DNA from 4 places in the Brenneria uluponensis genome. Region 3 is predicted to be linked to each of the others. Evidence: riboswitches for the same ligand, from Rfam matches in the RefSeq annotation. Region 3 holds a riboswitch; each other region holds the start of a gene.

The links. A riboswitch is a leader RNA that binds a small molecule or an ion and turns the genes downstream of it on or off. The one in region 3 is predicted to bind thiamine pyrophosphate.
Region 1: linked by a shared signal. The riboswitch ahead of thiB (thiamine ABC transporter substrate binding subunit) and the one ahead of RS889_RS01215 (NUDIX hydrolase) in region 3 are both predicted to bind thiamine pyrophosphate.
Region 2: linked by a shared signal. The riboswitch ahead of thiC (phosphomethylpyrimidine synthase ThiC) and the one ahead of RS889_RS01215 (NUDIX hydrolase) in region 3 are both predicted to bind thiamine pyrophosphate.
Region 4: linked by a shared signal. The riboswitch ahead of thiM (hydroxyethylthiazole kinase) and the one ahead of RS889_RS01215 (NUDIX hydrolase) in region 3 are both predicted to bind thiamine pyrophosphate.

What each region holds. Positions count from the first base shown of each region.
Region 1 is NZ_CP135917.1:721,258-728,804, forward strand. It holds gene thiQ (thiamine ABC transporter ATP-binding protein ThiQ) at 1-154, opposite strand, end outside; gene thiP (thiamine/thiamine pyrophosphate ABC transporter permease ThiP) at 138-1,748, opposite strand; gene thiB (thiamine ABC transporter substrate binding subunit) at 1,724-2,707, opposite strand; TPP riboswitch at 2,750-2,935, opposite strand; gene sgrR (HTH-type transcriptional regulator SgrR) at 2,977-4,635, opposite strand; gene sgrT (glucose uptake inhibitor SgrT) at 4,749-4,913, shown strand; gene tnaA (tryptophanase) at 5,015-6,415, opposite strand; gene tnaC (tryptophanase leader peptide) at 6,515-6,625, opposite strand; gene leuD (3-isopropylmalate dehydratase small subunit) at 6,945-7,547, opposite strand.
Region 2 is NZ_CP135917.1:4,683,110-4,690,656, reverse strand. It holds gene RS889_RS21875 (HesA/MoeB/ThiF family protein) at 1-122, opposite strand, end outside; gene thiE (thiamine phosphate synthase) at 124-759, opposite strand; gene thiC (phosphomethylpyrimidine synthase ThiC) at 759-2,690, opposite strand; TPP riboswitch at 2,798-2,913, opposite strand; gene RS889_RS21860 (Rsd/AlgQ family anti-sigma factor) at 3,028-3,489, opposite strand; gene nudC (NAD(+) diphosphatase) at 3,592-4,365, shown strand; gene hemE (uroporphyrinogen decarboxylase) at 4,472-5,542, shown strand; gene nfi (deoxyribonuclease V) at 5,539-6,207, shown strand; gene RS889_RS21840 (YjaG family protein) at 6,306-6,896, shown strand; gene hupA (nucleoid-associated protein HU-alpha) at 7,081-7,353, shown strand; gene RS889_RS21830 (DUF1481 domain-containing protein) at 7,358-7,547, shown strand, end outside.
Region 3 is NZ_CP135917.1:247,514-255,060, reverse strand. It holds gene otsB (trehalose-phosphatase) at 1-372, shown strand, start outside; gene otsA (alpha,alpha-trehalose-phosphate synthase) at 369-1,793, shown strand; gene RS889_RS01230 (NUDIX domain-containing protein) at 1,846-2,397, opposite strand; gene RS889_RS01225 (hypothetical protein) at 2,419-2,628, opposite strand; gene RS889_RS01220 (HAD hydrolase-like protein) at 2,664-3,053, opposite strand; TPP riboswitch at 3,615-3,719, shown strand; gene RS889_RS01215 (NUDIX hydrolase) at 3,810-4,352, shown strand; gene RS889_RS01210 (nucleoside 2-deoxyribosyltransferase) at 4,321-4,776, shown strand; gene RS889_RS01205 (thymidylate synthase) at 4,779-5,762, shown strand; gene RS889_RS01200 (class I SAM-dependent methyltransferase) at 5,782-6,519, shown strand; gene ltrA (group II intron reverse transcriptase/maturase) at 6,841-7,547, opposite strand, start outside.
Region 4 is NZ_CP135917.1:1,397,505-1,405,051, reverse strand. It holds gene baeR (envelope stress response regulator BaeR) at 1-420, shown strand, start outside; gene RS889_RS06445 (glutathione S-transferase family protein) at 556-1,497, shown strand; gene trhP (prephenate-dependent tRNA uridine(34) hydroxylase TrhP) at 1,662-3,023, shown strand; gene psiE (phosphate-starvation-inducible protein PsiE) at 3,312-3,719, opposite strand; gene thiD (bifunctional hydroxymethylpyrimidine kinase/phosphomethylpyrimidine kinase) at 3,910-4,713, opposite strand; gene thiM (hydroxyethylthiazole kinase) at 4,710-5,504, opposite strand; TPP riboswitch at 5,541-5,643, opposite strand; gene RS889_RS06420 (VOC family protein) at 5,778-6,224, opposite strand; gene RS889_RS06415 (LysR family transcriptional regulator) at 6,585-7,478, opposite strand.

The DNA of each region.
Region 1 (7,547 bases), 470 kb from region 3:
CTGCCATCAGAAAACCGGCAATCAGACTTAGCAGGGTGCTTTTGCCTGCCCCACTGGGGCCCAGGATAGCTATCCGTTCCCCCGGTTGTACCCGGAGATCAAAGCGCATTGGCAGGTGTTGGTAGAGGTAGACAAGTTTATCGAGAATGATCATGTTGGCCCGCCAGTTTTTCAATCAGGGTGAACAGGGTAAAGCATAATAACAACAGGAGCAGGGCGGTTACCGCGCCGTCGGCACTGCGATAAGCGCCAATCTGCTGGTAAAGATAAAACGGCAAGGTGCGGAACTGTTCGTTGCCAAATAAGGCGATGACGCCAAAATCACCAATTGAGAGCACACAGGCAAAGGCCAGCGCCTGTGTGATGGGGAACTTTAATGCCCGCAGTTCGACCACTTTCAATCGTTGCCAGCCACGGATATCCAGCGATAAACACAGCTGATTAAACCGTTCTGCCACGTCATACATCGGGTTTTCCAGCACTTTCAACGCATAAGGGATTGCCATCAAGGCATTGGTCATGACGACCAGGGCGTAAGGCGACTCCGGTAATCCAAACGTATTGTTGAGCAGCAGAAAAAAGCCGGTCGCCAGCACGATACCGGGCATCGCCAGAATCAACATTCCGCTCAGATCCATCAATTGCCCGAGAAAGAGGCGCTGGCGCAACTTAAGCTCACGGCTGCTCCACAGTAACATCATGGTCAGTATGACGCATACGACTCCCGCTGCCAGCGCGATACGCAGTGAGGTGAATAGCGTTTGCCACAGTACGGGTTGCCGCAGAACCTCGAGCAGTGAAGCATTGAGTCCATCGGCGATAACGGCCAACAGCGGCGGCAACAGTAGCAGTAACGCTGCCGCAATCAACAGCGTGTCAACGCTTCGACTCAGTAAGCTATCCTGTGGATCGCGCCAGTGTTGCTGCTGGCTGTACCCCACCGGCAGCAATTTACCCAAACGCTGACTGAGCAGTACCAGGCCAAGGCAACAGACTATCTGAATGAGCGCCAGCAAGGCGGCCCGTGCTGGATCGTAGTCAAAACTCAGTGCCTGATAGATAGCCAGTTCGATGGTGGTCGCCTCTGGCCCACCGCCTAATGACAGGACAGTGGCGAAACTGGCGAAACAGAGCATAAAAATCAGCGCAGCGGCGGGCAGAATCTGGCGGCGCAACCACGGCCATTCCACCAGGTGAAAGTAATTCCAGCCACGCATGCCCAATTGGGTAGCCAATTGTCGCTGTTCGGTGGCAATACCTTCCAGTGCCTGTAACAGCAGGCGGGTCGCCAATGGCAGATTGAAAAACACGTGCGCCAGCAGAATGCCTCGCAGACCGTAGGGAGAAAAACGGTATTCAACGCCCACCAATGCCAGTAAATGCGCTAGCCATCCCTGGCGACCGTAGACGCTGAGAATGCCGAATACAGCCACCAGCACCGGCAATACTAGTGTCATGGCACACAGACGCAGTAGCCAACGATGGCCGGGAAAGCGGCGGCGATATAGCGCTCGCGCCAGGAAGATCGCCGGTACCGTCGAAAACAGGGCGGACAACAGCGCTTGCCAGAACGTGAAGCGGATGACGTGCCATAGGTAATCATCCTGCCACAGTGCGAGCCACTGGTTTGTCGGGGCCTGCTGCCACAATGCTCCAAATGCCAGTGCGGCTGCTGTAACCAGTAATGCCGTGGCCAGCAAGCCGGGCCATAGCCAACTGGGTACTAGTGGCTGACGGCGCGTAACCATGCCTGAATCCAGTTATTGCGCTGCTGTGCTACTTGCTGTGGTGTAAATTCCAGCGTGTGGGCCGGGATTGTCAGTGCGTTGTAACCTGCGGGTAATTCGGTCTTGATCACCGGGTACATCCAGTTGGTGGTGGGGATGATCTGCTGGAATGCTGGCGTCAACATAAACTGCATGAAACGTGTCGCCAACTGAGGATGTTTACTGGAAGCCAACTGACCGGCTACCTCTACTTGCAGATAATGTCCTTCACTGAAATTGGCAGCGGCGTAATTTGTTTTTTTCTCCTCGATGATGTGATACGCCGGAGATGTGGTGTAGCTCAGTACCAGATCGGCTTCGCCTTTCAGGAACAGACCATAGGCCTCACTCCAGCCTTTGGTGACGGTAACGGTTTTCGCGGCCAGTTTTTTCCATGCCTGTGGTGCCTGATCGCCGTAGACTTTCTGCATCCACAGCAGCAGACCTAAGCCTGGCGTGCTGGTCCGCGGATCTTGATAGATAACTTTCCATGGTCGAGGACTGTCGATAAGTTCATGCAGACTTTTCGGCGGGTTTTTCAGCGTATCTTTGTTGTAAACAAAGGCGAAATAGCCGTAATCGTAGGGAATGAAGGTGGTATTTTTCCAGCCGCCGGGGACGGTTAGCGCATGGGTATCAATATCCGACTGGCGGAACAATCCGGTCTGCGCGGCGGCTTGCACCAGATTATTGTCCAGCCCCAGCACGATATCAGCCTTGGTGTGTTTGCCTTCCATCCGCAGACGGTTTAACAGTGAGACGCCATCTTCCAATACCACGAATTTCAGCTCGCAGTCGCACTTCTTTTCAAATGCTTTTTTGACTGCCGGGCCGGGGCCCCATTCCGAGGCAAAGGAGTCATAGGTGTACACCGTTAGCGTTGGTTTTGCGAAAACGGGGGCGGAAATCAATAACAGACAGGACAATAATTTTTTCAACACTTTGCACTCCTGAAGTTTAGGGTGGCAAAGGTCTTTGAGTCAGCAGGAAGCACTCTCAAATCCCTCCGCCGGTGTTAACCGGATCAGGTTCGACGGGTATTTTCTCAGCGATAGAAACGACATGGCGGCAGACGGAATTTCCCCGTTTGGGCGGGAATGACAACCTGGTTGCCAGGTTCGTCAATGGCTGTCTGCCATCGGGTTTTTATCGCACCCCGTTGAGAACGGACGTATTGTAAAGACTTCGTAACATAAGGAAAAGTGCCGTGTCAGTTTTCTGGCGGCACAAACCAGGCGGATTTGAAATCAAACCATCCCAGCGTATTCATACGAATACCACGCATACTGCGTTTCCCTTGTAACTGTAGCCAGTGGTGGAACAGCGGATGAATCTGGTGGTTTATCACCCGCTTCTGGCTCCACTCCGTGGGTGACAGAGAACCTTCCCGCCAGCGTTTTGCATCCTGCGTCAAATCCTCATCCAGGCAGTGTTGTAATAAGGGGAGTTCATACAGCATGGCGAACAGGGAAAACTCCAGTGGCAGATAGAAATTGGCGCTGCCGAGCCAGATATCACTGGTACCCTTGCCTTGATACCAATCGTCATAATCGATGATTTGGACGTTTAACGTGACACCATGTTGTGCCAGCAGTTTCTGCATAATGGCACTGAGATCCTGATATTCCAGATGTTCACGGTAGAACGTTACCGTCAGTTCTCTCAGTCCCTGAGGCTTGTCCTGTAACAGGCTCAGTTGACTATGGTGCCAGCGTGGCAACAGCCCGTAAGCGGGTGACCAATTACTCTGATAAAGACTATTGGCTTGATTGAGTATGGCTACCGGGCTGAGTACCTGACATAGCCAGCGGCGCATTTCCAGTGATGACGTCAGGGAAGAGCGATGGTCGAACAGCAGAAAGTAGCACCCTTCTTCCAGCCGATTTTCCAGTTTGTCGTTCGGAGAGTCGTCGTTTTGTAACTGGACTGCACAGGAAATCACCTCAGGTGTATCCGGCAATACCCAGATACTGACTTCATCAATTAGGGCGCGGTAGCCAAAATAGTCGTCAAAGGCGGTGATTTTCAACTGACTATGACTATTGCGCACCACGGCATAGGGGCCGGTACCAATAGGCTGATGAGCAAAATCCGGCAGTGTTCGCCACTCCTGCGGCACAATCATGGCTGAAGCGCTACCCAGTAGCCACGGCAGCCAGACATCAGCGCTATGCAGTCGAACATCGATCACAAAAGGCGTGGGAGATGTGATGTTGTCGATGTGAGTAAACAAGGGCAGTGAGGTTAACCGGCTCAAAGACGTCACGATATCGTCCATGGTCATCTCGCGACCGTGGTGGAAACGGACCGCCGGGCGTAAATAAAAACGCCAGTGCAACGGCGAAATTTGCTGCCAGTGGTGGGCCAGATCCGGTTGTAGTTCCCCATTTTCCTCATTTATGTTGGTCAGTCCGCTGAAAATCTGACGGGCTATGTGCATTTCTGAACGCCGCAAGGCAGTACCAGGTAGCAGATTACGCATCGGGCGGTAATAAGCGATACGTAGTAAATGCTTGCCTTGACGGAAGCTGCGACCCAGATGTGACAACAGCATTTGTCGTAAGGTTTCCTTATCGCCCACCAGTTGCACCAACTGATCGATACGATCCTGCTCCAGCAGGTCTTCCGCCCGTTGCTGTTGCAGCGCCAGGCCAGTATAGAGGAACGTGAGTTTTGACCGTTTCCCCCGACCGACTTCAGCGTGCCAGATTAACCAACCCTGTTTTTGCATGGCACCCAGCAGGGATCGAATGTGGCGGCGTGAGCAGCTCAAAACCCCGGTTAACTCCTGCAGGGTAGTTTCAGTAGTTTGTCCCTGAAAGCATTGCCATAACCTGATGAACTGTTGTTGCAGGCGAGTGGACGACATAAAAGGGGAACTCCGCGACTGAAAGTCATCAATATATCTTTCCCTATATTACGTCGATACTTTGACTTAGTGAAAGGCTAAAAGGTATTTAGTGAAAAATCAGGAGATGGATTATGGACTCATTCCGATTGTACAGCTTCTATCAACATTACTTTTCAACCTGCAAGGCGAAATGGTGTGGTTGGTTATCTGTTCAGCAGCGGATGGATCTATTACAACAGGCCACGCAATGGAAGATTGAAACCCTTTCTGAAGAAGAGTATCGCCGCTGGTTGTGAGCCAGAGGTGTGAATGGAAATAATCTGTGTATTCTGAGTAATGGTGCATGTCACCAGCCAGCGAATTCCTTCGCTGGCTTTTTTTTATTGCTCTTTTCGGGTTATTCCACCGGTTTCAGCCGGGCGACAAAGTGACGCAATACCGGGGGTTCGTAGGTAAAGGTCAGCCCCCTGATGCTGGTGGCCCGCTCTTTCAGTGCAATCAGTGAATCGGCGATATAGTCCATGTGGTCGTTAGTATAAACCCGGCGTGGAATGGTCAAGCGTAGCAGTTCCAGCGGCGAGGGTTTCTGTTTGCCAGTATCTGGATCGCGTCCCAGCAGCAGTGACCCGATCTCAACGCTGCGAATCCCCGCTTCCAGATAAAGTTCGTTATTCAATGCCTGTGCCGGGAATTGTTCTGCCGGGATGTGCGGCAGCATTTTTCTGGCATCGACAAATACTGCATGACCACCAACCGGGTACTGAATTGGAATGCCGCCCGCTTTCAACCGTTCACCAAGGTATGTCACCTGGCCGATACGGTAAGTCAGATGGTCTTCATTCATACCTTCTTCCAGACCGATGGCCAGGGCTTCCATATCGCGTCCGGCCAATCCACCGTAGGTCACGAAACCTTCCATTGGCACGCAGCGGATACGGACATCATTAAACAAGTCCTCATCACTACGGAAACAACATAATCCGCCAATATTCACCATCGAATCTTTTTTCGCCGACATGGTCAGCATATCGCCGTACTGATACATCTCGAGGACGATCTCTTTGATGGAGCGGTTTTCATAACCCGCTTCCCGCTGTTTGATAAACCAGGCGTTTTCACAGAAACGGGCGGAGTCGATCACAACCGGAATCTGGTGCTGTTGGGCAATGCGGTATACCTCACGCATGTTTTTCATCGAAACCGGCTGGCCGCCGGAACTGTTGCAGGTGATGGTAGTGATAATCGCCACCACATTCTCCGGGCCGTGTTGTTCAATGGTGGTTTGCAGCAGATCGAGGTCAAAATCCCCTTTCCAGTCATAGTAGGTAGTGGTGTCAAAAGCTTTGGGCGTGACCACATTAATGGCTCGAGCACCGTTCAGCTCCACATGGGCGGCTGTGGTATCGAAATGGAAATTGGAAATAAAGATGGGCTTTTTGCCACCGCCCTCCCGCTGTTTTTTGGCGATAAGACAAGGAAACAGGATTTGCTCTGCGCCACGTCCCTGGTGGGTTGGGATAGTAAAGGGGTAGCCAAGTAGCGTTTTTACCTGATCGCACAAATGGTAGTAGTTGCGCGAGCCCGCATAGGCTTCATCACCCATCATCAGCCCTGCCCACTGACGGTCACTCATGGCACCGGTGCCGGAGTCGGTCAGCAGATCGATATACACATCCTCACTGCGCAACAGGAACGGGTTATAACCGGCTTCCTGCAAGGCGTTTTCACGCTCGATGCGCGTAGTCATACGGATGTTTTCTACCATTTTGATGCGAAAAGGTTCGGGAATACGTTTCATGTAATTTTTCCAGACAAATAAAAATCAGGACAACGGCATGGCAAAAATGCCAGGCATTGTTGAAAAAAATAAAAGCAGAAAGATCAGCGCGAGGCTGAATCAGGCATGAAACGGACGGGGAAAGTCGTTGGTCAGACGATAATCGATATTAAACCAGGGACGGGAATCGCCGGAGATGCTCAGGCGGTAACACCGGATGATGCGTGTCATGAGTCCTCCTTATCTCGGTGTGCAATAAGCTTACAATCTACAGCATAGGCCAGAAATAAGGTAGAAAACCGTGATCGTGATGGCAACCTGAATCTGACAGGAAACCTGCTTTTATGGGCTAATCGGTGACATTTATGGCGTACTGGAGCCAAGGTCCGCATCGAGAGTGATAAAAAAGCCCACCTTTGGTGGGCTGGGTTTGATGACAACATGCATATTGCAATGATAATGGCGAGATCGTAAAGACGCTGCGAGTACATTCTTGTCAGCGCAAAGTGCGCCATCACTGACGCGGATGCTTTACTCTCTTCTCCCGTTATCAACGCAAAAATGCAGGTTGATGCTGTTCATAATGGCTGATATCGGTTTCGTGTTGCAGCGTCAGGCCGATACTGTCCAACCCGTTAATCATGCAGTGACGGCGGAAACTATCAATCTCGAACGGGTAGTTTTTGCCGCCGGCCTGCACGGTTTGCGCTTCCAAATCCACAGTGAAGGTGATGCCTTCCTGACTTTTCACCAGTGTGAACAGATCGTCAATATCGGATTCATTCAGCGTAACCGGTAGCAGTTGGTTGTTAAATGCGTTGCCGTAAAAAATATCGGCGAAACTCGGTGCGATCACCACCTTGAAACCGTAATCGGTCAGTGCCCACGGAGCATGCTCACGAGATGAGCCACAGCCGAAGTTTTCTCGGGTCAGCAAAATACTGGCACCTTTGTAACGCGGTTTGTTCAGCACAAAATCCGGGTTAGCTTCTTTGCCTGCATCATCCAGGAAACGCCAGTCGTTAAACAGATGCTGTCCAAAACCGGTACGAGTTACTTTCTGTAAAAACTGCTTTGGAATGATGGCATCCGTGTCGACGTTGGCGGCGTCCAGCGGAACCACCAAACCAATATGTTGGGTAAATTTAGCCAT
Region 2 (7,547 bases), 660 kb from region 3:
CCGAGTCCACCCATACCTACCAGCAACACGCAGGCGGCCGCGAGCTTTTTTTGACCTTCAGCGCCGACGTCCTCTAGCAGTAACTGGCGGCTATAACGCATAAACTCCTGATCGTTTAACACGTTATTTCTCCCGTCCTTCAATCATCCGAAGTAATGTGGTGGTTGCCTGACGCCAGTCCGGTGCCTGGGTAATGGCACTGACTACCGCGATGCTGCCAACGCCGGTCGCCAGTACGGCAGGAACCTTATCGACACTGATACCGCCAATGGCAACCGTGGGAAAACGCCCCTGGAGTGCGCTGATGTGCCGGGTCAGTTCAGGCAGACCCTGTGGTGATGACGGCATGGCTTTGGTTTGCGTTGGGAAGATGTGCCCTAATGCGATGTAGGAAGGATTGACGGCAACAGCGCGTTCCAGCTCGGTATCATCATGGGTGGAAACACCCAACCGCAGACCAGCCTGATGAATGGCGGCGAGATCAGCAGTATCCAGATCTTCCTGTCCCAGATGGACGCCATAAGCCTGATGTTTGATCGCCAATCGCCAATAGTCATTGATGAACAGCCGTGCCTGAAATTGTCGTCCCAGGTTGATTGCCTGAATCACCTCTGGCTCTACCTGATCGTCCGACAGGTCTTTGATCCGCAACTGAATGGTTTTCACACCGGCGTTCAGCAGGCGGTTGATCCACAACACGCTGTCCACCACCGGATAGAGCCCGAGCTGTTCCGCGGTGGAGGGGAAGACGCGGCTCATCAGGATTCCTCCTGTGGCAGACTGGTGGCAGTGTGGTATAGCTCGCTGCCGCGGGCACGGAATTCTGCTGACATCTGCGCCATCCCGACATCAATGGGCTGGGCCACGGCTTCCTGCTGCGCGGCGTAATCACGTACTTCCTGGGAAATCTTCATTGAGCAGAATTTGGGGCCGCACATGGAGCAGAAATGGGCCACTTTGCCGGATTCCTGCGGCAGGGTTTCGTCGTGATAAGTGCGAGCGGTTTGCGGATCGAGCGCCAGATTAAACTGATCGTCCCAGCGAAATTCAAAGCGTGCTTTTGACATGGCGTTGTCGCGGATCTGTGCGCCAGGGTGGCCTTTGGCCAGGTCGGCCGCGTGGGCGGCGATCTTGTAGGTAATCAGCCCTTGCTTGACATCATCCTTGTTTGGCAATCCCAAATGCTCTTTTGGCGTGACATAACACAGCATGGCGCAACCGAACCAGCCAATCATGGCCGCACCAATACCGGAGGTGAAATGATCATAGCCCGGTGCAATATCGGTGGTGAGTGGGCCGAGCGTGTAGAACGGCGCTTCATGGCAATGCTCCAGCTCTTCAGTCATGTTGCGGCGGATCATTTGCATCGGCACATGACCGGGGCCTTCAATCATGACCTGAACGTCATATTCCCAGGCGATTTTGGTCAGCTCACCCAGCGTGTGGAGCTCGGCGAACTGGGCTTCATCGTTGGCGTCCTGAATAGAGCCAGGGCGAAGACCATCACCCAATGACAGGGATACATCATAGGCTGCACAGAGTTCACAAATTTCACGAAAGTGCTGATACAGGAAATTTTCCTGATGATGAGAAAGACACCATTTCGCCATGATGGAGCCACCGCGAGAGACAATGCCCGTCAGGCGTTTGGCGGTCATCGGCACATAGCGCAGCAGCACCCCAGCATGGATGGTGAAATAGTCAACGCCTTGTTCTGCCTGTTCCAGCAGTGTGTCGCGGAACATTTCCCAGGTCAGATTTTCCGCAACGCCATTAACTTTTTCCAGAGCTTGATAAATAGGTACCGTACCAATGGGAACCGGGCTGTTACGTAGTATCCACTCACGAGTTTCATGAATATAACGTCCGGTGGACAAATCCATCACGGTGTCCGCACCCCAGCGTGTTGACCACACCAGCTTTTCCACTTCTTCTTCGATGGACGATGTCACGGCGGAGTTACCGATATTGGCATTGACCTTCACCAGAAAATTACGGCCGATAATCATCGGTTCTGACTCGGGATGATTGATATTGGCGGGAATAATGGCGCGTCCGGCGGCAACTTCCTGACGTACAAATTCCGGGGTGATACTGTCGGGCAAGTTGGCACCGAAGCTTTGGCCGGGGTGTTGCTGGCGCAGCACCTCACTGTGGATACGTTCACGCCCCATATTTTCACGGATGGCAATGAATTCCATTTCGGGTGTGACGATCCCCTGACGAGCATAATGCAGTTGCGTTACCCGCTTGCCGGTTTTGGCACACTGCGGTTGCGGCAATTGTTCAAACCGCAGATGATCCAATCCTGCATCGGCCAGGCGTTGCTGGGTAAAACCAGAACTGACCTGAGAAAGCGCTTGTGTGTCGTTGCGCTCGGCTATCCAGGCGGCCCGGACTTTTTCCAGGCCGAGGTGAACGTCTGGTGTAGCGTCAGGGTCGCCATATGGGCCAGCCGTATCATAGACGGGGACGGGCTCGTTGGGTTCATGACTGGGATTCTCCCGGCTACCACCAGTCAAGGTGGGGCTGAGCTGAATTTCCCGCATGGGAACACGGATATCTTCGCGTGAGCCAGAAATGTAAATTCGCTGTGAATTCGGGAATGCGGTACCCCGAAGGGTGTCAATAAACTGTTGGGCGGCGGCGCGTTGCTCACGACGACCAGGGGCTTTCTTTTCTGTAGACATAGCAAGTTCCTATAAATACTGAATGGGAAGATTGCTTGTCTGGAGTTCGGAGGGAGTAATGACAGGGTGTGAACCCGGATAAATGCCTATGGCGCTGGGGTTCAACAGAATGGATTACTCTTGTTCCCTTCGCAGGTATTAGCCTGATCAGGTTCCGCGGATCCCGAATTAACGGTCTCAGCCCGTGCACGATGATATGTGCGGGGCACTCCGACAAGATATAGCTCCAAAACGCTGGAGCGGATAAAACGTTACCACTTTATGCCGAGCCCGGCCTGGTGTCAAAAAGTTACATCAGCTGAAAAGGCGCCCTGCACTATCGATAGTTCAGTCTGATTTACTGTTCAAATACTAGCCGGATCATGTGGTCTTCCAGGGTAAAGCGCATTGCCAAGGATTCCCCCACGCTTGATAATGTTTGCTGAAATTCGAAACAGTTATCTTGATCGATGGCGGCAACCAGATGACTATCATAAAAGTCCATGATTTGCTGTGTGTTGCCTTGTAATATCGAATCGAGCTGTGCGGCGAGCGCTCGCTTTTTTTCATTCAATGGGGCAACTTCTTGCAGCATTCGTTCGTAAATGTGGAAATGGCCAGCTGAAAGATAGTCGACCAGATTATGGCAGAAATCATCCAGCGCTTTTTCATCCAGACGGGTATGGGTTTCTTTATTTGGCTTCATGCCGACCAAGTGATAGTAAGTGATCAGTAACTGTTTACGAGCTTGTAGCCACTGATCGATTAACGCATTATTGCCGCCAACATACTCAGTCAAACTTTGTAGTTGCTTTAGCATTATTGACTCCCTTCATACATCAATGATGACTGTTAGCAGTGTAATTATCCATTAAACATAGCTGTAAAATGTCAATCTGGTAATGAGTGAGGCATTAAAAGTATGGAACTGATACTAAAAGGTGATGAAAGCGGCTGGTGGGTCGTCAGCCATGGTAATCAGATCTGGTTACCACAGGGCGAATTGCCGCAGGGAACCGCCGCGCAATGGGATTTGCAGAATTTTCGCGCCCGCCAGATCGGCGAGTGGCAGGGCGTGCTGGTATGGCTAGTATCACGTTCTATGACGGACAGCATGGGATCAGTGCGTCAGTTGCTGAGTCAGGATGCCGGTCTGTTCCATCTGGCGGGACGGGGTGTACAGTTGGCTGAGTTCTATCGTTCGCATCGCTTTTGTGGCTACTGCGGACATGAAATGCACACCAGTACTACAGAGCTGGCCTGCCTGTGTTCACACTGTAAGGAACGTTATTACCCACAGATTGCTCCTTGTGTGATCGTGGCCATCCAGCATCAGGATAAAATTCTGCTGGCCCAGCATTTGCGCCATCGCGGCAATATGTATACCACGTTGGCGGGTTTTGTAGAGGTGGGTGAAACGCTGGAGCAGGCAGTTGCGCGAGAAGTCATGGAAGAGAGTCATGTCCATGTCAAAAATCTGCGCTATGTATGCTCTCAGCCTTGGCCGTTCCCTCATTCATTGATGATGGCCTTCATGGCGGAATATGCGGGGGGAGAGCTGCAAGCAGACCCTTCAGAACTGCGGGATGCAGCCTGGTTCCGTTATGATCGGTTGCCGGAATTACCGCCACCGGGTACGGTGGCTCGTCGTCTGATTGAAGATACCGTAGTGCTGTGCCGCGAGGCTGACGATTGAACAGGTTCGTAACACCTGGTGGCGCTGAATTTCGTGGTCACACGGTTTGGTTGTAGATGGTTGCCAATAATAACGATGCCAGTGAGTTGATACTAAAGGAAAAAATATGACTGATCTGAAAAACGATCGCTATTTGCGTGCGCTGTTACGTCAGCCAGTGGATGTGACCCCAGTATGGATGATGCGTCAGGCAGGTCGTTATCTGCCGGAATATCGTGCTATACGGGAACAGGCCGGAGATTTTATGTCACTGTGCAAGGATGCCGATCTGGCTTGTGAGGTGACGCTGCAACCGCTGCGTCGTTATAATCTGGATGCGGCCATTCTATTTTCGGATATTCTCACGGTTCCCGATGCCATGGGACTGGGGCTCTATTTTGAAACCGGTGAAGGGCCGAGATTTACTTCGCCAATCACTTGTCATGCGGATGTGGAAAAATTGCCGGTACCGGATCCTGAACTGGAACTGGGCTACGTGATGAATGCGGTACGTACTATCCGTAAAAATCTGGCGGGTGCCGTGCCGCTGATTGGTTTTTCCGGTAGCCCGTGGACGCTGGCAACCTACATGGTAGAAGGCGGTAGCAGTAAGGTTTTCACCGTTATTAAGAAAATGATGTTTACCTCACCGGATACATTGCATCTGTTACTGGATAAGCTGGCGGATAGCGTCACATTGTATCTGAATGCCCAGATTAAGGCCGGTGCGCAGGCTGTGATGATTTTTGATACCTGGGGTGGCGCGCTGAGTTGTGCAGATTACCGCGAGTTTTCCTTGCATTATATGCATAAAATTGTTGATGGATTGCTGCGTGAACATGAGGGACGACGAGTACCGGTCACTCTGTTTACCAAAGGCGGCGGTCAATGGCTGGAAGCCATGGCCGGTACTGGTTGTGACGCGCTGGGACTGGATTGGACCACCGATATTGCCGAGGCCCGACATCGGGTGGGAAATCGTGTCGCTCTGCAAGGGAATATGGATCCTTCCATGCTGTATGCCTCTCCGTCCAGGATCGAGCAGGAAGTGGCGACAATACTGAATGGATTCGGCTCCGGTAGTGGCCATGTATTCAATCTGGGACACGGTATTCATCAGGATGTGCCGCCTGAAAATCCAGGCATTTTTGTTGATGCGGTGCATCGGTTATCGGCTCCCTATCATCGGATGGCATGATGGATATTCAGGCACTGCGCGAAGAGCAACTCGACAAGGCATCACAGGTCATTTGCCGTGATAATTTACCGTTTGAGCAACCTGCTTATATCGCTGGTGCTGATGTAGGATTCGAGCAGCAAGGCGCGGTGACACGAGCGGCGATTGTGATACTTGAATATCCGTCGCTGATGCTGGTGGAATATCAGATTGCCCGTATCCCTACGATCATGCCTTACATCCCCGGCTTCCTTTCTTTCCGCGAATATCCAGCGCTGCTGGCCGCGTGGGAAAAATTGCAACATCGACCTGATTTACTGTTTGTGGATGGTCACGGTATTTCCCATCCCCGTCGTTTTGGTGTGGCCAGCCACTTTGGCCTGCTGGTAAATATACCTACCATTGGCGTGGCGAAGCGCCGGCTATGCGGCCAGTTTTCTCCGCTGGAAGAACCCGTGGGCAGCCAGCAGCCGCTGTTTGATCATGGTGAACAGATCGGGTGGGTGTGGAGAAGCAAGGTACGTTGTAATCCGCTGTTTGTTTCCACTGGACATCGCGTCAGTATCAATACCGCGTTAGCATGGGTAACGCGCTGTGTTCGTGGCTACCGTTTACCTGAGCCGACCCGCTGGGCGGATGCCGTGGCATCAAATCGGAAGACCTTCCAGCGCTGGCAGCAGCAGTGATGATGAATAATACTGATAAACGCACTTTAGGAATTCAGGAATAGGGCATTGGCCTGATTTCAGGTACACTCCCGCCCATAATTTATGTGAGATGACCGATGTTACGTAACCCTATTCATTTGCGTTTGGAAAAACTGGAAAGTTGGCAACATGTCACTTTTATGGCATGCCTTTGTGAGCGGATGTACCCTAATTATCATGAATTTTGCCAGCAAACCGGCTTCGGTGATGCTCAGGTCTACCGGCGTATCCTCGACCTGGTCTGGGAAACGCTGGTGGTCAAGGATGTCAAAGTCAACTTTGATAATCAGTTGGAAAAACTTGAAGATGCGGTCCCGTCTGCTGAAAATTATGATATTTACGGCGTTTACCCCGCGATTGATGCCTGTATTGCTTTGGGAGAACTTGTTCACTCCCGTTTAAGCGGTGAAACACTGGAACATACCATTGCTATCAGTGAAACTTCCATTCGTACTGTGGCCATGCTGGAAATGACGCAGGCGGGTCGGGAAATGACAGATGAAGAACTGAAAATTCTGCCCGCTATTGAACAGGAATGGGACATTCAATGGGAGATTTTTCGTTTGTTGGCAGCCTGCGAAGAGCGTGATATAGAATTGATAAAAGGGCTGCGCGCAGACTTGCGTGAGGACGGTAGCAGTAATATTGGGATAAATTTATACCAATAACACGGTAAAACGTGATTTAAGGCCTGAAATGGCCTGTGAGACTTCACATCCGCACCCTGTCTGGTCTACATTTGGGGAGCGTAAAAAAAGTGGCTGTCGGTGCGTGTATGCAGGAGATCGCTGTTATGGCATTTCCGGCGCACTCGATGCTTAGCAAGTGATAAACACACTGTAAGGATAACTTATGAATAAGACTCAACTGATTGATGTAATTGCTGATAAAGCTGACCTTTCTAAGGCTCACGCCAAAGCAGCGTTGGAAGCGACTCTGGCGGCGATTACTGAGTCTCTGAAAGAAGGTGATGCAGTACAATTAGTCGGTTTTGGTACTTTCAAAGTCAATCATCGTAATGAGCGCACTGGCCGCAATCCGCAAACGGGTAAAGAAATCAAAATTGCTGCTGCCAATGTGCCTGCTTTTGTATCCGGTAAAGCATTGAAAGACGCTGTAAAATAACGGTATGTTGGGAAAAGGTTTAAACAGAGGGGCGAATATGCCCCTTTTGTTTTTCTTTCGCAGCATCTGTATTGGGGTGGGCGTCATGCTGATGACCGCCTGCAGTTCCCATTCGCCTCCATCAGACTTCTATGCGGGAGGATATCTTGCTGATCGCGGTGTCGTGCGTTTATGGCGTAAAGATGATGTTCAGC
Region 3 (7,547 bases):
CAGGTTCCTGAATACCAACAGGACATTCTGATACTGGCGGAATCTCTCTGCCGCGCCTATCCGCAACTGATGTTGCAACCTGGGAAATGCGTGGTGGAACTCAAGCCACATGGGGTAGATAAAGGTACGGCCATTGGTGCCTTCATGCAGGAACACCCTTTTTCTGGCCGTATCCCGGTATTTATTGGCGATGATCTGACAGATGAAGCCGGTTTTCACCAGGTCAACACGCTGAACGGTCTATCCATCAAAGTAGGACCGGGAGAAACTGCAGCGCATTTTCGGCTCAATAATGTTGCAGCAGTACACCAGTGGCTCAAACAACAACAACACCGATGCACAAGCAATATCGGTAAGGAGAAAGGATTATGAGCCGTTTAGTCATCGTATCTAATCGGATTGCTATCCCTGATGGCAAGAAAAAAAGCGCTGGCGGCCTTGCCGTCGGTATTCTGGACGCACTGAGCAGTAGTGGTGGTATATGGTTCGGATGGAATGGCGAGATCAGTGATGAAGAAAAACCGCCGCAAGTGCAGAAAAAAGAAGGCATCACATTTGCTTCATTTAGTCTGAGTCAGCAGGACTATGATCAGTATTATTGTCAGTTCTCAAATGCAGTGCTGTGGCCCGCTTTTCACTATCGTCTCGATCTGGTTTCTTATGACCGTAACGCATGGGAAGGTTATCGCCGTGTCAACGATATGATGGCCAAGCATTTGAATACCTGGGTGAAAGACGATGATATGTTGTGGATTCACGACTATCACCTGTTGCCGTTTGGTGCAGCTTGCCGTGATTTGGGTATGAAGAACCAGATCGGTTTTTTCCTGCATATCCCTTTCCCAACGCCAGAAATTTTTAACGCGTTGCCACCGCATGAGGAATTGTTGGAAAAACTCTGTGATTTCGATCTGCTGGGATTCCAGACGGAAAATGACCGTCAGGCATTTATTGAATGTCTATCGATGCTGACCCGCGTGCAAGCGCTCAGCGCAAACACCTACACTGCATTTGGCAAAGTATTCACTACCGGGGTTTATCCTATCGGTATTGAAACGGATAGTATCCGCAAAATGGCTGAAGGTCCACTTCCTGCCAGATTGGAGGAGGCCAAACGCGACCTGCGCCATATGAAAAACATTATCGCGGTAGAACGACTAGATTACTCCAAAGGCCTACCGGAACGTTTTCTGGCTTTTGAGGCGCTACTGGAAAATTATCCACAGCATCACGGCAACATCCGCTACACCCAGATAGCCCCGACGTCCCGGGGAGAAGTGCAGGCTTATCAAGATATTCGTCACCTGTTGGAAACTGAAGCTGGCAGGATTAATGGCCGATACGGGACGATGGGCTGGACACCACTTTATTACCTCAATCAGCATTTTGACCGTCGGCTACTGATAAAAACATTCCGTCAAACTGACGTCGGATTGGTAACACCATTGCGGGATGGGATGAATCTGGTAGCGAAAGAGTATGTAGCCGCCCAGGATCCTGCGAATCCCGGCGTACTGGTGTTGTCGAAATTTGCCGGCGCAGCCAATGAACTGACGTCAGCATTGATCGTTAATCCTTACGATAAGAATGAGGTCGCCGATGCATTGAACCGGGCATTAACCATGTCGCTGGCGGAGCGAATATCACGTCACAGCGAGATGATGTCTGTCCTGGAGCAAAACGATATTCAGCACTGGCGCACATCATTTATTGCCGACCTACAGGCCACAGATCGTTGTCACGAACGGTATAACCTGACACAGGATATTGCCACTTTACCGCGACAAGCCTGATAGCAAGTGCGCGAAAATAAGAACCCGCATTGGAGGTATCTTTGCGGGTTTTTTATTTCAGTAATACCGTTTCAGTGGCAAAATAGAACAGTAATGGCGTCAGCGACAGCCCATCAATCATCTCACCTGATGTAATTAACGCCATAATTTCTCCCGCAGAAAACCACCGGGCCTCGATCACTTCATCCTGTTCATCATCCAGCCCAACAAATGTCACGTCACGACACAAAAAAATAACAAATTGCTGATCACTACAACCATATGTCGGGTAGTAACGTATCAACTGAACAGCTGAAGAGGCTGAATAACCCGTTTCTTCCAACAATTCTCGTCTGGCGGCGTCGACATCAGTTTCCCCTTTATCCACGCCACCGGAGGGAATTCCCCAGACCACTTTGCCCGTCAGATAACGATATTGATGGATAAGCAAAATCCGTTCATTCTTCACCGCCAGAATACCAACAGCTGGCCGCTCATGATGTACAGAAAAAAAAGTTTTCGTCATCAATTCTTGCGTAAGACTGGTCTTCTGTACGGAAAACCACGGATTCGAATGAACAGTTCGCGCCTCTCCCCATGCTTCAATAGCAGGAATATTTTTCACGTTACATTTCCTCCGTGACGATCAATGATTGAGTATATCGACCTGATAACGTTCACCGCAAAGCTCACCCCTGAACTGTCTAAAATCAGGTAAGGTTCCCCAGACACGTTTCGATTTACAGTCGACATCGCCAATAATAGCTAATGAAGCGCCACTGGCTATCGCCGCTTTCATACCGGCTTGCGCATCCTCAAAAACAAGAACATCTTTTATATCCAATTTCATTCTCATCGCGCCCAGAAGATAGCCTTGTGGATCCGGTTTTCCTATTTTGATATCAGCAGCGGAGGTAGCGGCAAGCCCGCGGCCAATAAGCGGTTAATAGCCAGTTGACGGCTGGCCGAGGTAACTACCGCCCAATGTGCCGGCTGAATGGACTGTAGAACATCAACAGCACCGGGCACAGCGGTAATGCCTGCCGTCATTATCGTCTCTCTGTATTCGATCTCATGGGTGATTTTCTGCGACAGCCTTGAGGCGCCCAAAAAATGAGTTACTGTTTCCTCGGTACGTCTGCCATGAGCAAAGGCAATGACATCGCCATAATTCAGCGCATGCTCCAATGAAAACGTCTTCCAAGTTTGCTCAACCACAGCGGTGGAATCCACGAGCATGCCATCCATGTCAAATAAAAAGCCAGAAAAAACATTTCCCATATTGTTATACCTTTATCAATTGTAAATGTTCTTTTAACCAGGAAATATCGTTCTGAATAACTACATTACCTGCCTGCCGATAGTCATTCTCGGAAAATAATAAAATCGCTTCCGCAGAATATGAGGGGTCCGAAATAATTTATGAATATAGTAAAGAAAATCGTTATCCAGCTCGGAAAAAGAGACTCCGGTGGGAGATTTAATAGGTATATCGCTACTACCCAAGCATATCTAGTAACAATTAAACCTATTGAGACAGTAGATTCATGATAAGTTTCACCAATCTCAGTAAGCACGCCAATTGGGAGTAACTCCGCGGTTATAAAAAGATTAATATGATTCGTAACTGATTAAATATTAAATGTACTTTAAACAATTCGAGTTACAGGAAGACGGCAATGCAGCAAATCCCTGATAGCTCACTCAAGTAGTGATTGTGATAAGCGAAGAAAGCCAACACACCTGTAATGAGAAGAGTAACCGGTATATATACTTAACCCTATGTCGCTATATGAATATACACAGAGCAAGTTGACTTAATGCCGTTGAGGATGTAAAGATTAATTATCCAAGGGGTGCCTTATATAAAGGCTGAGATGGAGTCATCCAAACTCTTTGAACCTGATCTGGGTAATACCGGCGTAGGGATAGGACAAGTATCAGTCACTTCATAAAACATCAGTAAGGCAAGTGTCTTTTCACTCTTACCCTTTCACTCCGTACTCGGGTCTCCTGTAATTAATTACTGGAGGTTCTATGTCACCAAGAGAGTCAGAAACCTTAACAACGTTGTCCAATAAGCCAGAAAAATACCCCCATCCGTCTTCACTATCCGCACCTCGCCTTGCGGTCATTGCTGTAACTTTCCGTAACGATGAATTGATCCTTGTTAAGCGCAGTAAAGAACCACAGAAAGACACCTGGGGTTATCCGGGAGGTTCAGTTGAACCTGGAGAAAGCTTGCATACCGCGGTTTTACGCGAACTCATGGAAGAAACTGGAATCACTGCTGAAATTGAAGCGCTGGTAGATATTGTGGAAGTTATCGGCTATGACTTAACGGGAAAACATCATCATTATGTATTAATTGCGATGCGGTGCAAATATATTGATGGTGAACTAAGGCCTGGCGATGACGCGACTGACTGCCAATGGGTGCATATATCGGATGGAATTTTTAATTTTGATGGGTTATTGGCAGATCAAGTGAGAGAGGTTGCTTTTAAAGCCTATAATTTACATTGCTCAGTTAAAGAAGGAGAAAAAAATGAGACGAATGTTTCTGGCCGGACCTTTTAAATCACTTGTTAATAGCCGTAGCGGTATCATGTCAGATGAAAGCATTACATTATTTAGCAGAATAATTATTTTTTTTGAAAATATTGGGTGGAATGTTCACTCCGCTCATCGGAGAGAGAATTGGGGAAAAGATTTCATGACACCTGATGCTTGTACAAAAAAGGATTATGAGGAAATTTCTCGTTGTGACTGCTTCGTCGCTTTTCCGGGTTCACCGGTATCACCCGGTACTCATATAGAACTTGGCTGGGCTTCCGCCTTAGGTAAGCCCATAATCATGTTGCTGGAAACACAAAAGACATATGCATACCTTGTACAAGGATTAAATCAAATCACCCAAGTCGAATATATAGAATATGAAAATAACTCAATAAATCCAGAGATTATTGAACAAGCCATCAAACGTCTTGAAAAGAGGGGATAAGTATGCCAGAAAGTTTTAATGATTTGACCCAATTGTATAAGGCAACTCTTCGTCAAGTCTGTTTTAAATATGAATACTACAACTCCCCTCGCGGGCATTCAGAATATGAAATAATTGGTTATAATGTGCGGTTAAATAATCCAACTGCCCGCTTCTGTCTTAATACAGAACGAAGACAAAATATTGTTTTCAACTACGCAGAGGCATTGTGGTATTTATCTGGTAAAAATGACGTAGACTTCATTGCTTATTATGCACCCTCAATGAAGCGTTATAGCCCTGATGGAAAGTCCCTGCCCGGAACAGGCTATGGTGCCAGATTAAGATATTATGGTGCGAATGCTTTGGATCAGATTGAACGAGCAATCGATATTCTGAAGAATGATGATGCAGACAGCAAGCGCGTGGTTCTCCAGATTTTTAGCGCCGAAGAAGATCTTTTTAGGCGAAATATAGATGTATCGTGTACGTTAGGTTTGCAATTATTATTACGTGACGGGAAACTCAATATGGTTGGTTTCATGCGAGCAAATGATGCCTATACTGGTCTGTTAAATGATATTTTTTCATTTACATTCTTACAAGAATATATTGCATCAAGAATCGGGTGTGAAATTGGTCATTATACTCATCAAGTTGGATCGCTTCATGTCTACGATGATACGTTGAAACGCGCCTTGACAGTGCTCAATAATCAAGAAACCCTTAGACAAAACATATCTATTCCAACGATGCCATTGGGAACATCGAGTGAGACAATAAGTTCTGTACTGAGCTTCGAGGCACAAATTCGAAAAGGTCAAGTATCGCTTGATGATTTATTAAATATTCATCTGTCCCCATACTGGCGGGATATACTGTTGCTATTCTGGATCTATCGCCACATCAAGATGGGTGAACAACTGCCCAGGAAAGCAATGGAGTCAATAAATCAATACTATCGTCCTTTTATTATCAACCGCTGGGACAGCACTACTGACTATTAACATAAAGGTAGGAATCTCAATGAATACAAACTGGACTGAAAAACAGACATCTGAACTTTTCGACGCATATGATGATTGGGTTGAAGATCACTTTGGCTATCAACCGATGATCGCTGACTTAACCAACTCATGTGGTAAAGAAATAAATGTACTTGATTATGGATGTGGTGGTGGAAAAGTATCGAGACGCTTAAAAAGCGCGGGTATCGATCATGTTACCGGAGTGGATATTGCGCCCACAATGATAGACAAGGCAAAAGCGGCAGGTGGCGATAAATTGCAGTATGTACATATTTCCGGCCCAATGCTGCCCTTTTCTGATGGTAGTTTTGACGCGGCCATTAGTTGTTTTCTGTTTATCAACATACCGGAACGACTTGAACTATCGCGCGTAACCTCAGAAGTCGCACGTCTACTTAAGCCCGGGGGTATATACTATGTATTAGACACTAATCCGCGGACTACAGGGATACAATATCCCACTTACCGTAATGGTGAATATGGTGTGACCTATCACGACGGAGAAGATCGCCCCGTTTATCTCAATATTCCAGGACAACAATCACTAAAACTTGTTGATAAAAGCTGGGATGTACAAACATACCATCAAACGTTCTCTCAGGCTGGACTGACACTTATTGAAGAAAAGGAATTGAAATACGTTAATAATTTTGACAATCCTGATCGCCAAAATTTCAATGAACTTCAAGATACCAAACCTTTCATTATGTTTAAGACGGTTAAGGCATCGTGTTGATAGTTTATTTCATAAAACCATAAACTTTTTATTAAAAATCAGCATTATTTACGGGAAAAACAAAAGACAGACTATTTATGTTAAATGCATATACCCGATAAACTTCAAGATGCAGGACAGCGGTAAATGAGTGAATCCAGATAAGTGACTCGAGTGGAGGAATGCAGCCAACACACCTGCATCTTGAAAGGCGAAGGGGATATAGATAGTCACTATTGTTAGCGATAACGACCAGGGAGAGCCATGTGTGACTGAACGATCACCGTTAATAGGTAAGCAGTTAGTCGGATAAGAGAGCCGCATTTCTGCGACTCCCTCTCCTCAGAACCGTGCGTGCAAGTTTTCCTGCACACGGCTCAAGCCCTCCATAAGGCCAGAGATACCTGACCCAGCAACCCACTGTTGTGAAGGATATTTCCGCATTCGCTCTTTAAAGTAATCAAGGTATTCCACATCGTAAGGATTGGCGGCTGAACGGATTTGTCTGTGACGTCGTATTGGCGTTGCCGAAGCTTGTTTCAGGCTGATGGTCCTGATTTCGCCACTTTTCACCCGATAGACCGCGTGAAATATCCAGCGTCGCAATCCTCTGCTGCCATAATACTTTCGGCAGAGCCAGCCGGCCGATTTCCTGCTATGTTTTCGCCTTATCATCCGATAGAGCGCCCGAAAAATGACGGCGTCAATTTTACTGAAGACGGCTTTTGCCACCACGTGTCGATAATAGTTTACCCAACCCATCAGTTTGCGGTTGAGAAGGCCTAGTAACGTTGCAGTGGGTAAAGCTATGCCTGCTTTGATCTCTTTTCGAATAATATCAAGGAAAGATTTGATGCTGCTTTTTGCAGGTTTAATCAGCAATTTGTTTCCATACTTGCGAACATTAAACCCCAGAAAATCAAATCCCTGCGAGATTGAAACGATCGAAGTCTTTTCTTCAGATAACGTTAACCCTCTTTCCTGCAGGAATACCGTTACTGCCGGTTTGATCATGTTTTCCAGCTGTTCTTTTGAACTTCCGGTTATCA
Region 4 (7,547 bases), 1.1 Mb from region 3:
ATCGGCGCAGATGACTACATCTGCAAACCGTTCAGCCCACGAGAAGTGGTCGTGCGGGTCAAAACACTGCTGCGCCGTTGCCGCTGGCAAAACGAACCGCTTCCAGAAGGAGAGAAGCCTCACTTACTGATTGATAAGCGCCGCCATCAGGCCAGTTATCTCGGGCGCCATCTGGATCTCACCCCGGCGGAGTTCCGTCTGCTGGAGACGCTCTCTGCCGAACCGGGTAAAGTGTTCTCCCGCGAACAGTTGCTGGATAACCTTTATGATGACTACCGGGTGGTAACTGACCGGACCATTGACAGCCACATCAAGAATCTACGGCGTAAGCTGGAACAACTCGATCAGGAAACCTCTTTCATTCGCACGGTATACGGCATCGGTTATCGCTGGGAAGCCGCCATCGGCCAGGAAACGTAATATCAGCGACATGCGCCAGTTTCCCTTTATGCTGTCAAATAAATTGCCCAATTCATTTAAAAATTTACGATTTTATCTTTCTCCACAGCGGTTAGCATTGCCACACCGGCAATAACAATCGGAATGGGGAAAATCATGTCAGGTTTAGTCAATGGTCAGTGGGTTAATGGTGAGATCGCGGCAGAAGAGATCAAAAATGGCGCGTTCCATCGCCAGACAACGACGTTTCGGGAAACTGACATCACCCCACAAGCAGGACGCTATCAATTGTTTGTTTCCTATCTTTGCCCGTGGGCATCCCGCACCCTGATTTTTCGTAAGCTGAAAGCGCTGGAATCAGTGATTAGCCTCTCCATCGCCGAACCCCGTATTGGTGAGCAAGGCTGGGAATTCAATACGCCACAAGATGTCGGAGAGCGGATAGCCCCCATCCATTATCTGCATCAACTGTATACCGCCAGTGATGCGCATTACACCGGCAAGGTTTCCGTGCCTGTATTATGGGATCGTCAGGAAGGACGCATCGTCAATAATGAATCAGCCGACATTATTCGTATCCTGAACAGCGCCTTTGATGGATTGACCGGCAACACACTGGATTTTTATCCTCCGGCGTTGCGAGAAGACATTGATGCCTGGAATGCGCTGATTTACGACAACATCAATAACGGCGTCTATAAAACCGGCTTTGCCAAAACACAGCACCACTACGATCAAGCCGTGGTGGCGCTGTTTGACACGTTGAATAAGGTGGAAACCCAGTTGGCGACGCATCGCTATATTACTGGTGATACACTGACCGAAGCTGATTGGCGATTATTCGTGACGTTGGTACGGTTTGATACCGCCTACCATGGCGCGTTCAAATGTAACATTCGCCGGCTTGAAGACTACCCGCATTTGTCAAACTATCTGCGCGAACTGTATCAGTGGCCGGGTGTCAGCGACACCGTCAATCTTGAGCATATCAAAATTGGGTATTACAGCATTCTGTGGCTTAATCCCACCGGGATAGTGCCACAGGGGCCACACATTGATCTTGAACGCCCCCACAACCGTGCCGGGGTGGGTCGTTAAGCTGCCGTTTCCACGATCCCCCCTGCACGGCGTGGATTTATCCGCTTGTCAGCAGACTTTCTGTGTGCCATCTGCTGATTTTTTACCGCATAAGCGTTAGAATCGCCGCCTTTACTGCTCCCGTCCGGGGGCAGCCTGACTTGTGATCAGACTTGAGAGACATCATGTTTAAACCGGAATTACTTTCTCCGGCCGGTACGCTGAAAAACATGCGTTACGCCTTTGCTTACGGCGCAGATGCTATTTATGCCGGTCAACCCCGTTACAGCCTGCGTGTTCGTAATAACGAATTCAATCATCAGACGTTGGCCGAGGCGATCAATGAAGCCCACCTGCTGGGTAAAAAATTCTATGTAGTGGTGAACATCGCCCCTCACAACGCCAAGATCAAAACCTTTCTGCGGGATTTGCAGCCAGTAATTGAAATGAACCCGGATGCGCTGATCATGTCTGATCCGGGACTTATCATGATGGTACGGGAAAACTTCCCACACATGCCGATTCATCTTTCCGTACAGGCCAATGCGGTAAACTGGGCGACGGTGAAATTCTGGCAGCAGATGGGACTTAGCCGCGTGATTTTGTCTCGTGAACTATCGCTGGAAGAAATTGCTGAAATACGTACCCAGGTTCCAGACATGGAGCTGGAAATTTTCGTCCATGGCGCGCTTTGCATGGCTTATTCCGGACGTTGCCTGCTTTCCGGTTATATCAACAAACGCGATCCGAATCAGGGAACCTGTACCAATGCCTGCCGTTGGGAATACAAAGTACAGGAAGGCAAAGAGGACGATGCCGGTAATATCGTGCATATCCACCAACCGATCGCTGTAACCAATGTGGAGCCGACGTTGGGCATTGGTGCACCAACCGATAAAGTCTTCATGTTGGAAGAGAGCCAACGCCCTGGTGAATACATGAGCGCTTTTGAAGACGAACATGGTACTTACATCATGAATTCCCGCGATTTACGTGCGATTCAGCATGTGGAGCGCTTAACCCAGATGCAGGTTCACTCCCTGAAAATCGAAGGGCGAACCAAATCCTTCTACTACTGCGCTCGCACCGCACAAGTCTACCGCCGCGCCATTGATGACGCTGTTGCCGGAAAACCCTTTGATCCCACCCTTCTGCAAACCTTGGAAGGGCTGGCGCACCGCGGTTACACCGAAGGTTTCCTTCGTCGCCATGTCCATGAGGATTATCAGAACTACGACTATGGTTACTCGGTCTCGGACCAACAGCAGTTCGTTGGTGAATTCACGAGTGAACGCCGTAACGGGCTGGCTGAAGTGGCGGTGAAAAATAAGTTTACCTGCGGTGACAGTGTGGAAATGATGACGCCGGGCGGCAATATACAATTTACCGTGGAAGCGATGCAGAATGCCAAAGGTCAGGCTATTGATGTCGCACCCGGTAATGGTCATATCGTTTATCTGCCTGTACCGGAAGATATCTCGCTGGAATATGCTCTGTTGCTGCGCAATCTGCCGGGAACAACCACCCGCAACCCGCATGCGAAATAACAAACATTAAGTGTAAACAGCATGACTTTTAACATTTATTAGAATCAGATCACATCAATTGGCCTGACGACTGGTTACTATTGCGGCGCTGAGAAAATACAGAACGAAAAATAAGCGTAGTAAATACTACTAGGAACCACCTCCTTGGCCAGCTCAATCTCCCTTGAGCTGGCTTTTCTTTTTCGACTTATCGCTACATCTACGTTTCAGCGCTAACCATGACAACCGCATCCGACCACACCGGCCTACCGGATTTTCATCGATAGAAATCGAAAGCCCATTCTTCAACTACTCACGCTTCAAACGTTGGCTGTTAGCCAGATAAAGGGCTACCACCAATATCAGAATCGACGCGGCATAAACCAGGGTATAGGAGGGATTGTCATGATCGACAATAATCAAGCGCACGATAGCGGTGATACCGATATAAAGAAAATAACGTAGCGGGAAATGGTATCCCGACTGAAAATACTTCACGATCAACGCAATAAATTCAAAATACAGGAAATAGACCACCAAACTGTCAATCAGCATGTAGGAAGAGTCTTTCTCATTGCTGATCATTAACGCTGTCGCCAAATGGAGAGTTTCCTTACCAAGGAACACCACCAGAATAACAGCCAATAGCAACAATCCCACGCTGAGTATCACCTGCAATCCTCGTGCAATCATCACCACGCGTGTTGAACCCACCATTCATCTACTCCTTACCCAAACTGCGCCAAATAATATGGACGATTATTGTCTGCCTACCGCAGCTTAAATTGTTGGCACATCAGTGTAACGATAATTTGACACAGATCACAAAAATATTGGGGGCCATCAACACCGTCTAGATCTTTTTTTTATTATCTATCTGATTTTATTATGCCTTACATACCATAGGCTACCACCAGCGGTGGAAATGGTGTACCGGACCAATTCCCTTCCCGACCTCCAGTGAATCCGCCTGCTCCAGCGCTCCTTGCAGATAGGCTTTGGCTGCCATGACGGTGGCAGGCCAGTCGTTATAACGCGGGCGTAGCGCCGCCAGTGCTGCCGACAAAGTACAGCCAGTACCGTGAGTATGACGGGTATGGATACGGGGCGCGGTGAAACGTACCGGCTCGCTTTGTACCGAGAATAACCAGTCCGGACTCTCCTCATCACTCAGGTGCCCCCCCTTCATCAGCACCGCCTGACACCCCATCGCTAACAGTGCTTCCCCTTGCTGACGCATCTCCTGCTCATTGGCTGCGGGAGAACACGCCAGCAAGGCCGCCGCTTCCGGTAAATTGGGAGTGATCAGTGAAACCTGGGGTAATAACATCTGCCGAATGGCGTCGACCGCGTCAGCCGCCAGTAATGGATCACCGCTTTTCGCCAGCATTACCGTATCCAGCACCACATACGGCACGACATAGCGCCGCAAACGCTCGGCCACCACCTCGACAATATCAGTCTGAGCCAGCATACCTATTTTGGCGCTATCAATGCGTACATCGCTCAATACAGAATCCAGCTGAGCTGCGACAAAATCAGGCTCAATCCGGTAAACCGACTGCACACCACACGTATTCTGTGCCACCAGTGCGGTGATCACACTGGTGCCGTAAGCTTCCAGTGCGGAGAACGTTTTCAAATCGGCCTGAATACCGGCACCACCGCTGGGATCCGTACCGGCGATGGTCAGTGCGTTGATGCGTCTCATACCAGATCCTCCGCACGCAGGTGATATAAGTGGTCAAGAAACGCCGGGATAAAACTTCCCGGCCCTTGTACCTGTACTGATGCTCGTCCTCCAGCCAGTGCCATCACATGACACGCCGTCGCCACATGCGGCAAACGGTCACCGGCCAGCGCACAAAAGGCCGCAACCACCGCAGATAGCGCACAACCGGTTCCTACAACCCGTGTCATTATTTTATCCCCGCCGGGAATAGCCCAGTCACGATCACCATCCGTCACGTAATCCACTTCGCCCGTCACCGCGACAACGGTAGCAATACGACGCGCCAATTCACGCGCGGCAGGCAATGCCGTTAACGAATCGTTGGCGCTGTCCACACCGCGCCCCTGAATGTTTAGCCCGGATAACGCCATGATTTCGGAAGCGTTTCCCCGAATGGCGGCCGGTTTGAGTTGCAGTAGTTCACGGGCAAATTCAGTACGAAAAGTCAGCCCGCCAACCGCCACCGGATCGAACACCCACGGTGTTCCAGCCTGATTGGCACTGTTCACCGCGGCCAGCATAGCATCCGCGCGATCGCGCTCCAGTGTACCTACATTGATGAGCAACGCATCGGCCACCGCGCTGAATTGCGCCGCTTCGCCGGGATCAACCACCATCGCGGGCGAGGCGCCCAGCGCCAATAAGACGTTGGCTGTAAAACTTTGTACTACATCATTGGTCAGGCAGTGGACTAACGGCGCCAGATGGCGGAATTGAGTCAGGGAATCTGCGGCAACAGCGGCAGACAACAGCACAGGTCGAGCGTTCATAAATCTCCCAACCAGCATATCAAGAAGGCGGTAACCGATGAGATACCGTGACTTCCCTACGCTGGCATTATCCAGATCAGGTTATACGGGTAAATTCTCAGCCACCGCAATTAATGCAAAGGCACCCCGAGTCAGCAACGTATTATTGAAAGTGAAAAGATAAAGGTCAATAGCTGTCTACACCACCGGCTATAACACCAAAATCCTTATAAATCAAAAAATAACAATCATAATTATTTTTTATCATTGCCAATGGTGCTAGATGTTATAGCGTTAAATCTGGCATTGTGCCGGGAAATCATCAAACGGACGGCATACCCGTCGGCCATCGTCGGTCCGATGGTATACCGCTTCTACGTTGTACCCGTCCGGATCACGGACAAACGCGGCGTAATAGTTGGGATGATACTGGGTACGCAGACCGGGCTGGCCATTGTCGACGCCACCCGCCGCTATCGCCGCGGCAAAAAAGGCATCTACATGTTCCTGGGACGCAACGCTGAAGGCGAAATGCACTCGTGGGCGAGTGAGAACCTCACCGTGGAAAATCCAGAATTCACCACCAGGATCAGATGAACAACCGTACCCCGTCAGCACACCGAAGCTGACGGCAAATTTCATATTCTTGACCAGCTCATACCCTAATGGCCGCAGCGCCTGTCCATAAAACCGCCGACTACGGCTCAGATCCGATACCGGAATACTCAAATGATCCAGCATGCTTCCCCCCTGACGACGCAATCCAATGATTTTCCCTCACTCACTACAAATAATGGCAGGTTGAGCGGAATAACCAACATAGCCGCGTTCCCAACGGGAAAATATGATCCAGATCTATAAGATAACGCTTAGTTATTCAGTAAAAGTGACTTTTTATTAACTGTGCCCCACCAACGCAGACGACAGTAGTAAGAGAACGCGAGGAACTGTCTGGCGATGGTGATACTGGGTTATATTCGGCTACTTATCAGACGATTACCCAATTAAGAGATACCGTCTGGCTCAAGGTGGGATACCGCATCCAGGCGGAGATATCATGAGGTTGCATAATCACATTCAGGCAGAATGATCGTCCGAATATCACACCGAAGCAGCAATGAACTCCCGCAACCATTGATGCGCGGGATCGCGATGTAAACGTTCATGCCAAAGCATAAACATCTCGAAACCGGGTACCTCAAGCGGCGGTTCAACAACCTGTAGCAGCGAGTTATTCCTCACCAGACGTGAGGGTAACATCGCCACAAGATCAGTATTCGCCAACACTGACAGAACAAACAGGAAGTGAGGTACAGAGAGCACAACCCGGCGCGTCAGACCCATCGTCGAGAGCATATTATCTGTAATACCCTGAAATCCGCCTCCATCCGGCGATACGATCACATGGTCAAGCGCACAGAATTGCTCAAGCGAAGGCCGTTTTTTCAGACGCGGATGGTTAGCTCGGCTGGCCAACACATAACGTTCCGCAAACAGCACACGACGGCGCAAACCGGAGGGGGCGCCCCCACTGGAGTGAAAGGCCAGCGCGATCTCTCCCTGCTCTGCTTGCCTGGCAATACGTGACGGTACCGTTTCAACAATGGCCAACCGGGTGCCAGGTGCCGCTGAACGTAATCCGCTCAATGCAGGCTGTAGAATTGTCGATTCGCTGTAATCAGAAGCGGCCACACACCATGTCTGTGTGGCCATTGCGGGATCAAAGGGCGCGGACGGTAATATGGCGTGCTCAAGGGACTCCAGCGCTTGCCGCAGGGGTTGGCGTAATTCATCCGCTCTGGCGGTTGGCTTCATCCCCCGTGGACCCGGTAACAACAAGGGATCCCCAAAGATATCTCTCAATTTGGCAAGTTGAACACTGACCGATGGCTGGGAGAGATTCAAACGCAACGCCGCCCGGGTCACATTATGTTCCTCAAGCAATGCATCAAGAGTCAGTAACAGGTTGAGATCCAGCCGTCTGAGATTAGTCATGGCAATACCTGGTATGTTTTAAATTCATTTCTATGATACCTGATGGCGGTCTACTCTACGCGCATCACA